DNA from 3 places in the Allobosea vaviloviae genome. Region 3 is predicted to be linked to each of the others. Evidence: predicted binding sites of a transcription regulator. Region 3 holds the regulator's gene; each other region holds the start of a gene.
What was found. The regulator LexA, encoded in region 3, represses DNA repair genes until DNA is damaged. The targets are predictions, from matches to a motif close to TGTTCNNNNTGTGTTCNG.

Region 1 (4,969 bases), 550 kb from region 3:
AGAGGATGCCCCGGCTGTCGGCGAATTCGACGATCTGGCGGATTGTCAGGAAATAGCGGGCATATTCGAGCTTCCCGATCAGGACGAGTTCCTGGTCGAGCAGCGCCTGCACCTTCGCGGGCACGCCATCGGGATAGCGCATCTGCGAGCGCTTGCGGACCAGCTCCGTAAGCCAGCCCTGCGCCGTCCAGCCCGGCTGCACCGGCTCGTCGGGATATTCATAGGTGAGCTCGCCCAGGTCGAACTCGATGCGGCCGAGCAGATGGCGCGTCTCCGCGATCGCATCGGGCGCATCGCGGAAAAGCCGCGCCATCTCCTGCCCGGCCTTGAGATGACGCTCGGCATTGGCCTCGAGCAAGCGGCCCGCCTGGTCGATAGCGACGCCCTCGCGGATGCAGGTCAGCAGGTCCTGCAGATCGCGCTGCTCGGGGGCATCGTAGAGCACGTCATTGGTGGCCAGCAGCGGCGTGCGGGTCGCAGCCGCAATCGACTTCAACCGGGCGAGACGGCGGCGATCGTCGCCCTTGCGATGCATGCTGGCCGCCAGCCAGACCGCGCCGGGCGCGGCCTCGTCCAGGCGGGCGAGCAGCGCGGGCAGAGCGTCATGGCGCTTGCCCGGAATGACGATGAGCAGCAGGTCGCGCGCATCCGAGAGCAGATCGTCGAGATGCAGGATGCAGTCGCCCTTCCGTGCCTTCAGATTGCCCTGGCTGAGCAGGCGGCAGAGCCTTCCCCAGCCGGCGCGATTGGCGGGGTAGACGACGATGTCGGGCGTGCCGTCGGCGAAGACGAGCCGGCTGCCGACCGCGAGCTTGAAGGCCCTGGCCATGCTCTGGAGCCGCGGTCCGGTGAAGGGCAGATCGGCGAAGGTCGGGTTCTCGACCCAGATAAATTCGCCCGGGCTGCCGCCTTCGCGGATCTTCTCGGGCTCCGGCAAACCATGCTCGCGCAGATAGGCAAGGGCACTGAAGGCGCGCACCACGCCCGCGACCGTGTTGCGGTCGGCGATGCCGATGCCGGCATGGCCGAGCAGCAGGGCGCTCAGCACCAGATTGGGACCGGGCGAGGCGCCGCGCAGGAAGGAAAAGTTCGTTGCAGCAACGAGTTCCGCGTAAGCGTTCAGAGGTTGATTCATGCCAAGTTTCTCACGCGAAAAGCCCGTGCAGGAACCAGCGCGGCATCTCGTTCTCGCGCTCATAGAGCCCGGCGCGGAAGAGCCAGAAGCGGCGCCCTTGCGCGTCCTCGACACGGTAATAGTCGCGCGCCGGCTCGGCTGGCCCGTCGCGCCACCATTCCGGCGCGATGCGCTCTGGCCCCTCGGCGCGGGCGATCTCGTGCAGCACGCGCCGCCAGCGGAAACGCAAGGGCGGCCCGTCCGGCACCTCGGCCAAGGTCTCGATCGGCTGCGGCGGCTCGAAGAGCTGGAGCGGACGCGTCGGCGGCTCGTTGGGTTCGGGCATGGGCCAGGCGATCGCTGACGCGGACGCGGCGACCGGAACCGCCCTCGCCTCACGACGCGGGTCATGCGTGTCCCGCGCGGCAAACCGCAGCACACGGTCGCGGCCGAAACGGGTGACCAGGCGGTCGAGGAGCTCGGCCACCGCCTCGTCCTCGACGGCGCGCCCGTCCAGGCTGGGCTGATGCGTGTTCAGCGGCTCGCAGGCCGGGATGGCGAGGCGGATCGCGTCGAAGCCGAAGCCCGGGTCAAGCGGGTCCGCCAGCGTGTCGATGCGTTCGCGGTAGAGCCTGAGGATCGCGTCGGCGTCGCGCGAGGGCCGGCCGGTCTCGATGCCCAACCGCCTGACCGCGCCGTCCGTACGGAAGAGGCTGACCTCGAAGGCGCGCCCACCCTCGCCACGCTGCTCCAACAGGCGGGTAGCCTCCGCGATCAATCGCGTCACCACCGCCTCCAGCCCCTGCATGTCCAGCAGGGGCTCGGCGAAATGCCGCTCGACCATGCAAGTGGGTGCCGGGCGCAGCGGCGTGATCCGGACATCCTCCCGGCCCAGCGTACGCCTGAGCCGGATCGCCAGATCCTCGCCGAAACGGGCGGACAGGACCATGGAGGGCCGCTCGGCCAGGTCACCCACCGATTTCAGCCCGGCCCGGGACAAGGCGATGACGGTCTCGGCGCCGATCTCCAATGCCGCGACCGGCAACGGGCGGATCATGGCCTCGTCTTCGCCTGGCGGCACGATGCCGCCCGCGCCGAAACGGGAGAGCGCATGCGCCGCCTCCGGCGTTCCGGCGATCGCGCTGCGCTGATGGAGCCCGCCTGCCCGCAACCGTTCGGCGATCATGGCCCGAAGCGCCGCCTCGCCGCCGAAGAGATGGGTGCAGCCGGTGATGTCGAGCAGCAGGCCATGAGGCGGGTCGAGTGCTACTAGCGGCGTGAAGCGGTCGCAGAAGGCGGCCAGCCGCTCGATCAGGCGCTGATCGGCCTGCGGCTCGGCCTCGATCACGATGAGGTCCGGAATCCGGGCGCGCGCATCGGCGAGCGTCAGCCCTCGCGTGAGCCCGAGCCTGACGGCGTTCTGGTCGCAATCGACCAGCCGGAGCGCGTTGCGCACCGTCTCGACCACGACCAGCGGCGATTCACCCCGCCCGCCGGAAGCCGGGACCCCGCGCTCCCTCCGCAGCCGGTCCGTCGGCAGGAAGGGGAACCAGAGGGCGAGATAGCGGCGCGGCATCCTGTGCTCTTCCCTGGCTGCCGGCTCTCTCATGGAAGGCGGGTCTCTCTTGGAAGGCGGCTCTCTCATGGAAAGATTGTCGGTCACGGTTCCACTCCACACGCCACTCACGCTCGCCCAGGCCGCCGCGATCGCGCAGCAGCCTGAGACTGAAAGCCGGATCGCCCGGCGCATTGGCCTCCAGGGCCCGCGACGGCAGGGCGCGCACCAACCAGCGGGTCCGGGCGGCGCTGGCATCCTGCCGGGCGCTCGCACGCAGCAGCACCGTCGTGACGCCGGCCCCCTCCGCCGCCAGCGCCAATCGTCGGCTCGCAGTCAGATCGAACAGGCGCGGCTCACCCCAGGGCTCGATCAGCACCGCCCCCAGCGCCGAACAGCGCGCGGCCTCCGCGCCGGCCCGCAGCACGTCCTGCGCATCGCGCGCCCGCACCAGAAGGATGCGCGCCGGGTCGAGACCGAGCTCGGCCAGCCCCGGCGGGTGCAAACGCCCGGTCTCGGCATCGAGAACATCCTGCCTGACCCAGAGGACCGGGCGCATCTGCGCCGCCCGGATCGTCAGCCCCACGGCAAAACCCGTCGCCGCAGCGAGGTCCGCCGTTCCCGGCGCGTAAACCTCATGCAGCGCCGCGCGCGCGATGCCTCCACCCAGCGGCTCATCAAGAGCAGGCGCTCCGAAGCTCACACGCCCGACCGCAGCCGGCGCGGTGCGCAGCGCCGCTTCGGCAAGGCTGCGCCGCAGATCGGCTAGGGCGAGAGGGGCGGGGTTCGGGTTCATCGGGATGCATGTTCTCTCTTTGTTCTTATATAGAACGTGCTCCGCGCGAAGGCGAGTCGCTTGAATCGGGGAACGCGTTGGAAGGCGCTCGTCCCGGCCATATTTTCACCGGGAGCCTGGCCTGAAGCCAATGATTTCAATGGCTCTGTCTTGATCACCTACGCGCTGTCATCCTGGGCGAAGCGAAGCTTCGGCCCGGGATCCATCGGAGGGCTCCGGAGCTCTCCGATGGATCCCGGAGCTGCGCGGCTGCGCCACTTGTCCAGGATGACGGCGCGGGGGATGGCAAGCGATCGGAAGCTACTGATATCACTTGGTTTATTTCAAGACAGGCTCTGAGGAGCCATTCCCAAGGGATAGCGTGGCTCCTCAGGATGAGGGCTCAGACCTCAAACCGCCGCTTAAGTCTTGCTGTCTGTCCTCTGAAACCCACCGTCATTGCTTGGGGGCAAGCGAGTTCGGGTTGAAGGCTCCACCGAAGGGCGAGGGATTGTTCGACGGCGGCGGCGCGGCGGGAGGCGCAGGCTGGGCCGGCGGCGCCAGCGAATTCGGATTGAACGCGCCGCCGAAGGGTGACGGGTTGTTGGAGGGCGACGGCATTGCCGGCTGCGCCGGGGCCTGCTGCTGGATGCGGTTGCGCTGCTCCTGCATCAGCCTTTCCTGCACTTGCTGCTTCTCCTGCAGGATCGCGGCGCGGCAGAAATCCGCGTCGACGCGGCTTGCCGACCAGGCGATGAAGCCCGTCACGCCGACGAGCAGAACGAGGATCGCGCCCGGATGCGTCAGCAGGCGCGAGAGCGGGTTGGCGTAGAGCCGGGACTGGCCGGCCTTGCCGCTGCGCAGAAGCTCCTGGCGACGGGTATGGGCCTCGCTGACCATAGCCCCGATCAGCGTCACCGCGATGATGATGACGGCGAGCGCCGAGAGCGAAGGGTCGGTGCCGAGCCTGACCTTCGAGGCCAGCGCCGTGGTGAAGGTGTTGCCCGACAGGATGGTGAAGACGGTGGTGTTGTAGTTCTCGAACGAGGCCAGGAAGGTGATGAAGGCGGCCGAGCCGAGCGCCGGCTTCATGAAGGGCAGCAGGATCTTGCGGAAGGCCTGGCCCGGCGTCGCGCCGAGATCGAGCGCGGCTTCGGTCAGCGTCGGATCGAAGCGCTGAAGCCGGGCGTTGAGGACCAGCATGGCATAGGAGGCGATGAAGGCGACCTGCCCGAGCAGCGTCAGGAAGAAGCCGTTGTAGAAGACCGTATCGTAGCTGGCGCCGACCCCGCGCCCGACAAAACTCCAGAAGACGATGGTCGAGATGCCGAGCACGACGCCGGGGATCAGGATCGGCGTGATCAGCACGGCATAGAGCCCGGCCCGCAGACGCGGGCCGATATCGGCGAGAGCAAGCGCGCCCGCCAGCCCGAACGGCACCGCGATCGCGACCACCGCGATGCCGATCGCGAGGCTGGTCCACAGCCCGCTCATCAATCGCTCATTGCGCACCAGCACACCGAAC
Region 2 (4,969 bases), 2.0 Mb from region 3:
GAGCGGAACCCTCCGCCGCAAGACGACTTGAGTTTCCGGCCCCGCTCGCAGAGATTGGCGGCCGAGAGAGCGGAGTGCCTGCCATGCAATGGGAAGATTATCGCCAGTCCGAGAATGTCGAGGACCGGCGCGGCGGCGGCACCTATGCCGGCCTGCCCGGCGGGCGCGGCGGCGTCGGCATCGGCACCATGGTCGTGCTCGGCCTGGTCGGCTGGGCGCTCGGCATCGATCCACGCCTCCTGATCGGCGGAGCGGAACTGATCGGCGGCATTGGCGGGCGCAGCGCCCCGACCCAGGAAACCCGGCAATCCTCGGGGCCGCCCTCGGACGAGATGGGCCGCTTCGTCTCGGCCGTGCTGGCGCAGAACGAGGACGTCTGGACCAAGGTGCTGCCGCAGCAGGCGAATACGCGCTACCAGGCGCCGCGCCTCGTGCTGTTTTCGGGCGTCGACCGCTCCGGCTGCGGCACCGCCCAGGCGGCAATGGGACCGTTCTATTGCCCGCCGGACAAGAAGGTCTATCTCGACCTCTCCTTCTTCCAGGAGATGCAGCGCAAGCTCGGCGGCGGCGGCGATTTCGCCTATGCCTATGTCATCGGCCATGAGGTCGGCCATCACATCCAGAACCTGATCGGCATCCTGCCCAAGGCGAACCAATTGCGCGAGCGCTCCTCGGAGCGAGACGCCAACGCGATCTCGGTGCGCATCGAATTGCAGGCGGACTGCTTTGCCGGCGTCTGGGCCAACAACATCCAGGCGATGGGCCGGATCGACCAGAGCGATGTCGACGAGGCGATGAAGACCGCCGCAGCGATCGGCGACGACAAGCTGCAGAAGGCCTCGCAGGGCGTCGTCGTGCCCGATTCCTTCACCCATGGCTCCTCGGCGCAGCGCACGCGCTGGTTCACCACCGGCCTGCGCTCAGGCTCGATGCAGAGCTGCGATACCTTCAGGACGAACCAGCTTTAGGGCGAGAGCTGACAAGGCTCGTTGCGGGCGGAGAGCCGCAGCTCGGCGGCAGATGGCCCCGGTGCTGCGCGCCTTCATCGATTTCGCGACCAGCAGCGCCAAGGCGCGATAGCCGGCCTGACCCCGGCGCGTGCGCTCAGGCGCCCGCCCGTTCCCGCCGCACCGACAGGCGGCGCGGGGCGCCGCCGAGCCTGCCCGCGAGAACGAGCCCCTTGGGCACGACGAGGCCGGCGCGCAATCGTCTTGCGCCGAAGGAGATCGCCGCGCGCTCGCGCAGCGAACCGGCGACGCCGCGCAAGGGAATCAAGGCCGGGCTGTCAGGCGCAAGCATGAGATGCCGGTCGACGACCTGGGCCCAATGCGACTGCGGCGCATCGCCCGCATCGAGCAGGAGCAACCAGTCGCCGCGCGCCTGCGCCGCGCCGAGATGCCAGCCCTCCGCGGCGCCCGTCCGCAGATAACTCGCGCCGGTGGCGTCGGCCAATCGCTCGACCTCGCGATCGCCGGTGGCATCGACCACGACGGCATGGCCAAGGAAGCCATCGGCGACAGCGGGAATGAGGACCGCGAAGGTCGCGGCAAGCAGGCTGGGAGGGCCATCGGCCCGGATCACGGCTGTGAGCATGCGCAAATCCATATGACGCAGCGCAACATGTCGCAATCCTGTCACTTGCAATTTGTTCCCTATATGTTCACATTGGAAACATAGAAACACGCCGATTCCCGGCAGTTTCCAGGACGGTTCAGCGTCATGCGCCAGGCCACCCCCTCTGCCACGCCCTCTGCCACGCCCTCTGCGAGACCCTCTTCGCGGCCGATTCCGCTCAAGCGGCATGACAGCGAGCCGGCCTCGGTTTCCGCACGCGTCGCACCGCTCGACCCGATGGCCTATGCTGGGCATCGGATCGACCCGGAACGCCGGCGCGGGCGCGGCGCCACGATCAATCCAGGCGGGCGCTTCGAGGCCGAGCAGCGCGTCCTTGAGGATGACGGCTGGGGCACGCTCGGCGAGTTGCCCGCCTTCAAGACAGAGGTCTCGATCGAGAAGCCGCGCACGATCATTACCCGGAATGACTCCCCGGATATTTCGTTCGACCGCTCGATCAACCCCTATCGCGGCTGCGAGCATGGCTGCGTCTATTGCTTCGCGCGGCCGAGCCACGCCTATCTCGGCCTGTCGCCGGGGCTCGACTTCGAGAGCAAGCTGACGGCCAAGCCCGATGCGGCGATCCTGCTGGAGAAGGAGCTCAGCGCGCCGTCCTACCAGCCGCGCACCATCGCGATCGGCACCAATACCGACGCCTATCAGCCGATCGAGAAGAAGCTGCGGATCATGCGCTCGATCCTGGAGGTGCTGGCGAAGTTCAACCATCCGGTCGGGATCGTGACGAAATCGGCGCTGGTCCAGCGCGACATCGACATCTTGGCGCCGATGGCCGTGAAAGGCCTCGCCAAGGTCGCGATCTCGCTGACCACGCTCGACCCCAAGACCGCCCGCACCATGGAGCCGCGCGCCGCTTCGCCGGCCAAACGCCTGGAGACGATCAGGGCTTTGTCGGAGGCCGGCATCCCGGTCACGGTCTTGGTCGCGCCGATCATTCCGGCGATCAACGAGCATGAGATCGAGCGCATTCTCGACGCCGCCAAGGCCGCCGGCGCACGCGAGGCGGGCTATGTCTTGCTGCGGCTGCCGCTGGAGGTGAAGGATCTGGTGCAGGACTGGCTGCTGACGCACCACCCCGACAAATTGCGCCATGTCGTCTCGCTGATCCGCTCGACGCGCGGCGGCAAGGATTACGACCCGGCCTGGGGCCAGCGCCAGGTCGGCTCGGGGCCTTATGCCTGGATGATCGGGCGGCGCTTCGAGATGGCGGCCGAGCGGCTCGGCTTCAACGCGACGAGGCTCAGGCTGCGCAACGACCTGTTCCTGAAGCCCGAGAAAGAAAAGGCGCAATTGAGTTTGTTTTGACGAGCGGCAAGGCCGCATCGTCATGCTCGCCCTTGTGGCGGGCATCCACGTCTTGAACACGGCCCCTCGCCGAAAGAAGACGTGGATGGTCGGGACAAGCCCGACCATGACGAGGAGCGCGCCGGCCCGATGACGTGGACAGCATGCCGAAAGCATGGCCGGCCGGCAACGCATGTTGCATAAGGCGCGGCATGAGCGCCGATTTCAGCCGTGAGACACAAGCCATCGCAACCGGGTTCTGGCCGCTGGCCGGGATCGACGAGGTCGGGCGCGGGCCGCTGGCCGGGCCGGTCGTGGCCGCGGCCGTGATCCTCGACCCGGATCACGTGCCGGCAGGGCTGTGCGATTCGAAGGCTCTGAGCGCTGCACGCCGCGAGGAGCTGTTCGGCGCGATCGCCGCGAGCGCGCTCGGCATCGGCGTCGCCAGCGCCACGGCGGCCGAGATCGACGTCATCAACATCCGGCAGGCGACGCTGCTGGCGATGCGGCGCGCGGTCGCCGCGCTGCCGGTGCGGCCGGTCTTCGTGCTGGTCGACGGCAACGACCCGCCGGCCCTGCCCTGCGCCTGCGAGACGATCATCCAGGGCGACGCGCTCGTCGCCTCGATCGCGGCGGCCTCGATCATCGCCAAGGTGACGCGCGACGCGATGATGGCCCGACTCTGCCGGCGCTACCCGGCCTATGGTTTCTCAGCCCATGTCGGTTACGGCACGCCGGCGCATCGCGCCGCGCTCGAGGTGCACGGCCCCTGCCCCGAGCACCGCTTCTCCTTCGCACCGGTGAAGGGCGTCTGGCAGCGCTGAGACCTCGCCGAAGACGGTTCTCCGTCATGGTCGGGCTTGTCCCGACCATCCACGCCTTGCACCCGACCTAGCAACGCATCTCGGCATCGTTGTCGCCCGCAAGCCGCGCCGCAAGGCGTGGATGGTCGCCACAAGGGCGACCATGACGAGAAGGCAGCCGCACTCATCGCTCAGATCCGCGTTAACCTGCGCTTAGGAAATTCGCCTGACTCGCCAAAGGGCTAGGCAAAAGCTGCAGCCCCAAAACGAGACGCATTTTTTTCATCGCGGAAACCCGGCTTTTACCCTGACTCGGCAATATCGCGACTGTTCAAGTTGCGTAACGGTCTTGGGGCGTCATGGGTATTTTGCGTACCGGGACCACCAGCGCCGCCGTCCGGATTCAAGTTCCGCGTACCGGACGGCCCGCGCTGCAGTCACCGATCAAGGCTCCACGGCTCGAAGCGGCCGGCCTTCCTCTGGAACTCCCTCTCGACCAGGTGCTCGTCGGCGACTGCGTCGCCGCGCTTGAGCGCCTGCCCCCGGCCAGCGTCGACCTCGTCTTCGCCGACCCGCCCTATAATCTCCAGCTCGGCGGCGACCTGCGCCGGCCCGACGACAGCCTTGTCGACGCCGTCGACGACGATTGGGACAAATTCTCGTCCTTCGCCGATTACGACGCCTTCACGCGCGCCTGGCTTACGGCCTGCCGCCGCGTGCTGAAGCCCGACGGCGCGCTCTGGGTCATCGGCTCCTATCACAACATCTTCCGCGTCGGCTCGATCCTGCAGGATCTCGGCTTCTGGATGCTGAACGACATCGTCTGGCGCAAGGCCAATCCGATGCCGAATTTCCGCGGCCGGCGCTTCACCAATGCGCATGAGACGCTGATCTGGGCGGCGCGCGGAGCCTCATCGAAATACACGTTCCACTACGAGGCGCTGAAGGGCGGCAATGACGACCTGCAGATGCGGTCGGACTGGTATCTGCCGCTCTGCACCGGCGAGGAGCGCCTGAAGGATGATGCGGGGGTGAAAGTCCACCCGACGCAGAAGCCCGAGGCCCTGCTCGCCCGCGTCATGCTCTCGGCCAGCAATCCCGGCGACGTGATCCTCGACCCCTTCTTCGGCACGGGCACGACCGGCGCCGTCGCCAAGGCGCTCGGCCGGCGCTTCATCGGGCTGGAGCGCGATCCCGCCTATGCCGCCGCCGCTCGCAAGCGCATCGCCGCCATCGAGCCGCTGCCGCCG
Region 3 (4,969 bases):
GCATATAGAGACCATTCAAGCTCTCCAGCTTGGCGTAGTCGAAACGCGCCGGCGAACGACCGATCGAGGACAGGTTGAACAGCGCGATCATCTCGTCGGTCGAGAAGATCTCCTGGTCACCATGGCTCCAGCCGAGGCGCAGCAGATAATTGCGCAGCGCCACCGGCAAATAGCCCATGGAGCGATAGGCATCGACGCCGAGTGCGCCATGGCGCTTGGAGAGTTTTGCTCCATCCGCCCCATGGATCAGCGGGATATGCGACATGCTCGGCACCTGCCAACCCATCGCCTGGTAGATCTGGGTCTGGCGGGCAGCGTTGGTCAGATGGTCGTCGCCGCGAATGACATGGGTCACGCCCATGTCGTGATCGTCGACCACCACGGCCAGCATGTAGGTCGGGTTTCCGTCGGAGCGCAGCAGGACGAGGTCGTCGAGGTTCTCGTTTTGCCAGACGACGCGGCCCTGGACCTCGTCCTCGACCACGGTCTCGCCGGTCTGCGGCGCGCGCAGGCGGATGACCGGCTTCACGCCGGCCGGGGCCGTCGCCGGATCACGATCGCGCCAGCGGCCATCATAGCGCATCGGCCGGCCCTCGGCCTTGGCCTTCTCGCGCATCTCGTCGAGCTCGGCCGGCGTCGCATAGCAATGATAAGCCCTGCCGGCAGCCAGCATCTGCTGCGCCACCTCGCGATGCCGCTCGGCGCGGGCGAATTGGTAGACGGTGTCGCCATCCCAATCGAGCCCGAGCCAGCTCAACCCGTCGAGGATCGCGGCGATCGCCGGTTCGGTCGAGCGTTCGCGGTCCGTGTCCTCGATCCGCAGCAGCATCTTGCCGCCGTGGCGGCGCGCATAGAGCCAGTTGAACAGGGCCGTCCGCGCTCCGCCGATATGCAGGAAGCCGGTGGGCGAGGGGGCAAAGCGCGTGACGACCGCATCACTCATGAAGGCTGGGCTCCGGCTGGGCTGATGAAACGGCAGCCCAAGGCAAAACAGGAAGGGAAGGGAAAAACGGGACAATCCACCGGTCATGGCATGACAGCCGGCGTGGCCCCTGTAACATGGCTCGGCCGCCCGCGTTAAGCGCAAGATCGCGGGCGGGCTGGGGAAGGGGCGGCGGTGCATACAGGACCGTCAGAGCGGGTGAAATCACGCGGCGCACTGGCCGGCGTCCTGCCGTCGCGCCTGCCCGTCTCCTGGCCCGGCGGCGGTGTCAGCCTGGCATGGCGGGGTTGGCTCGGGCAGGCGCGACAGGCCTTCGCCGCCGAGGCGGAGCGCCGGCGGCTCTTCCTCTGGTTCCCGGTCATGATGGGCATCGGCATTCTGCTCTACTTCGCCGGCGACCGGGAGCCCGCGCTATGGGCGCCGCTTGCCGGCGTCGCGCTTGCGAGCGGCCTCGCCATAGCTCTGCGCCGGCGGCAGCTCGCCTTGCCGGTTTGCCTTGGGCTGGTCGCGGTCTTCGTCGGCTTCTCGGCAGCGACCTGGCGCACCGCGACGATCATGGCGCCGATCCTGGATCGCCCGCGCACCGGCCAGCTCACCGGCTATGTCGAATCCGTCGAGGCGCGCGATGCCGGCGCTCGCCTCGTCGTGCTGGTCACCGGGATAGCCGGCGTCGAAGCGGAGCGACGGCCCAAACGCGTCCGCGTCAACATCAAGGCGGAGACAGTCGCGCCGGGAGACCATATCACGGCCAATGCGCGCCTTCTGCCGCCGCCTGGTCCGGCGCGACCGGGCGGCTATGATTTCGGCCGCGACGCGTTCTTTCGCGGCATCGGAGCGGTCGGCAACATCCCCGGCAAGATCATGCTGACGCCGGCGCCAGGCCCGCCTCCGCCCGAACTCGCGAGAGCCGTTCTGATCGACCGCGCCCGCAACGCCCTGACCGCCCGCATCGCCAGCGTCGGGGGCGGGCAGGCCGGCGCGATGGCGGCAGCGCTGGTGACCGGCAAGCGCGGTCTGATCACGGAAACGACCAATGCCGATCTGCGCGCGGCTGGCATCTACCACATCGTCTCGATTTCGGGCCTGCACATGGTGCTCGCCGCCGGCACGATCCTCTGGCTGGTGCGGGCGCTGCTGGCGCTCTCGCAGACGCTGGCCCTGCATTGGCCGATCAAGAAGATCGCCGCCGTTGCCGCCATGATCGGAGCAACCGCCTATTGCATCTTCTCCGGCTCCGATGTCGCAACCGTCAGGTCATTGATCATGACGCTGGTCATGCTCGGCGCAATCCTGATCGACCGCCCGGCGCTGAGCATGCGCAACCTTGCCTTGGCGGCCATCATCGTCTTGCTGCGCGAGCCCGAGGCGCTGCTCGGGCCGAGCTTCCAGATGTCATTCGGGGCGGTCGCGGCGCTGATCGCCTTTGCCGAGCGCTGGGAGGAACGCAATCAGACCGCGCCGCCATCGCCATGGCCCTGGCCGCTGCGCCCACTCTGGATCGCCGCCAGCGGCACCGTCATCACAACCCTGCTGGCGACGGCGGCGACGGCCCCGTTCGGCGCCTATCATTTCCAGACCTTCAATCCGTTCGGGCTGCTCGGCAATGCGCTCGCCTTGCCCTTCGTCTCGCTGTTCGTCATGCCAGCTGCGGTGTTCGGAGTGCTGGCCTACCCCTTCGGCCTCGACTGGCCGGCCTGGTGGCTGATGGGCGCCGCCTCCGAGGTCGTGCTGCGGCTGGCCCACTGGGTCGCGGCGATCGATCACTCGACGCTGATCATTCCCGCCTTCGGCGAGGCCGCGCTGGTCTGCCTTGCAATGACACTGCTCTGGCTGACGCTGTGGAGCACCAAGCTTCGGTTGCTAGCCATTGTGCCGCTGGTGATGGGCGTCACGGTCGCGGCCAAGCCGGACCGGCCGGATATCGTCATCGAACGCGACGGTTCCGGCCTCGTCGTGCGCGGAGCCGATGACCGTTTCATTCTGGCCGGCCGGCCAAGCAGCTTTGTGCTGCAACAATGGCTCACCGCCGATGGCGATGGGCGGCAGCCCACGGATGCGAGCCTGCGCAAGAATGCGGCTTGCGATACGCAAGGCTGTGTCGTCACCGCTCGCAACGGCCGCCGGATCGCCTATGCGAAAGACCGGCTCGCCGTCATCGAGGATTGCCTGCGCGCCGACCTCGTCGTCACGCCGATACCCTGGTCGGCTCCCTGCGCAGCGAAGCTGGTCGACCGGACGGCCCTGAACCGCGACGGCGCGACCTCCCTCATCGGCACTGCAGGCGGCTGGCGCACGATCCAATCGGAACGGCAGGACGCCGATCGCCCTTGGATGCGTAAGCGCACGGCGACAAGCCCAAGGCCCTCGCAGCCGCCTCCTGCGCGGCAGCCGGAGAGGAGCGATACGGGCGATGTGGCAGCCGAGCCCGACCGGATTCAGTAGCGCCGCATCAAATTGACCAAGCGACCCTGGATCTTGACCCGATCAGGGCCGAGCACACGGGTTTCATAAGCCGGGTTTGCGGCTTCAAGCGCGATTGACGAGCCACGTTTGCGCAGGCGCTTCAGCGTCGCCTCCTCGTCATCGATCAGCGCCACGATGATGTCGCCGGTATTGGCGGTGTCCTGCCGGCGGATGACGACGGTGTCGCCGTCGAGAATGCCGGCCTCGACCATCGAATCGCCGCGCACCTCAAGCGCGAAATGCTCGCCGGCGCCGAGCATGTCCGCCGGCAGTGCCACACTGTGGCTCCGGCTCTGGATCGCCGAGATCGGCGTGCCGGCCGCGATCCGCCCCATCACCGGGATTGCGATCGTGGCCCGCGCCTCCTCTTCGGGATTCGGCGCCGGGCGCGCCTTGCCGAGGCCGCCGCCCTGGCCGAGGCCGCCTTGCACGATGGAGGGGCTGAAACGCGGGCGCGCGCCTTGTGGCGTGCCGACGCCATCGGGAAGCTTGATCACCTCCAATGCGCGGGCGCGATTGGGCAGCCGGCGAATGAAGCCTCGCTCCTCCAACGCCATGATCAGGCGATGAATGCCGGATTTCGAGCGGAGATCGAGCGCGTCCTTCATTTCGTCGAAGGAGGGCGGCACGCCGCTTTCACGCAGGCGTTCCTGGATGAAGCGGAGCAATTCGAATTGTTTGCGTGTCAGCATGGTCCCCGCCAGCGCCCGCGGCGCGAATTCGAAACAAATCACGAACATCATACACGTTCGTGTTGTGTTCCGCAAGCTAACCTAGCGGAGGCGGATGATCCGGCAGGGTGCGCCTTCTTTTGCCGGCTCTGCATAGGCCGGGCGAATGACCAGCGCCCGTGCGCGCGCCAGATTGCCCAGCATCGAGGAATCCTGCTTGGTGAAGGGGGTGGCGAGCCAGCCCGACTCGATGTGTTGAAGATCGGCGCGCAGATAATCTTCACGCTCATCATTAGCCGGCATATCGATTCCGAGAATCGCCGGTTCGCTACGGTCGCGCGCGGGATCGGGCATGCCGAGGAGCGCCTCGATCAACGGCGCCACGAACAGATGCCCGCAGACGATCGACGAGACAGGGTTGCCGGGTAGGCCGACGGCGACCATGGCACCAAGCCGACCCATCATCATCGGCTTGCCCGGCCGCATCGCGATCTTCCAGAAGCCGAGCTCCATGCCCTGGCGCTTCAAGGCTTCCTGCACAAGGTCATGCGCCCCGACCGAGGCGCCGCCGAGCGTGATCAGCACGTCAGCGCCGGCTGCTCGCGCCCGTTCGATCTTGGCGGCGAGATCGGGATGATTGTCGCGCGCGATGCCGAGATCGAAGGCCGTTCCGCCGATCTCCTCGACGATCGCGGCCAGGGAATAGCTGTTTGAAGCGACGATCTGGTCGGGCCCGACCGTTTCGCCCGGCAGGACGAGTTCGTCCCCGGTCGCCAGGATCGCGACCAGAGGCTTGCGCCGAACCGGCAGGGCAGGGTGTCCGGCTGCTGCCGCGAGGCCGAGCGCGGCACTGTCGAGCCGGCGCCCTGCCGGGAGGAGGACGTCGCCTTCC

Region 1: a site for LexA is predicted at 3,475-3,492, ahead of BHK69_RS32125 (ImuA family protein). Genes of this name have one in related genera too.
Region 2: a site for LexA is predicted at 1,647-1,664, ahead of BHK69_RS11155 (PA0069 family radical SAM protein). Genes of this name have one in related genera too.

What each region holds. Positions count from the first base shown of each region.
Region 1 covers NZ_CP017147.1:3,860,859-3,865,827, reverse strand. Annotated here, with positions in the region: gene BHK69_RS17795 (error-prone DNA polymerase) at 1-1,135, opposite strand, end outside; gene BHK69_RS17790 (Y-family DNA polymerase) at 1,146-2,690, opposite strand; gene BHK69_RS32125 (ImuA family protein) at 2,596-3,465, opposite strand; gene BHK69_RS17780 (ABC transporter permease) at 3,901-4,969, opposite strand, start outside.
Region 2 covers NZ_CP017147.1:2,387,350-2,392,318, reverse strand. Annotated here, with positions in the region: gene ypfJ (KPN_02809 family neutral zinc metallopeptidase) at 84-968, shown strand; gene BHK69_RS11160 (glycosyltransferase family A protein) at 1,105-1,593, opposite strand; gene BHK69_RS11155 (PA0069 family radical SAM protein) at 1,852-2,937, shown strand; gene rnhB (ribonuclease HII) at 3,129-3,740, shown strand; gene BHK69_RS11145 (site-specific DNA-methyltransferase) at 4,079-4,969, shown strand, end outside.
Region 3 covers NZ_CP017147.1:4,413,075-4,418,043, reverse strand. Annotated here, with positions in the region: gene gltX (glutamate--tRNA ligase) at 1-943, opposite strand, end outside; gene BHK69_RS20165 (ComEC/Rec2 family competence protein) at 1,142-3,385, shown strand; gene lexA (transcriptional repressor LexA) at 3,379-4,098, opposite strand; gene BHK69_RS20155 (molybdopterin molybdotransferase MoeA) at 4,180-4,969, opposite strand, start outside.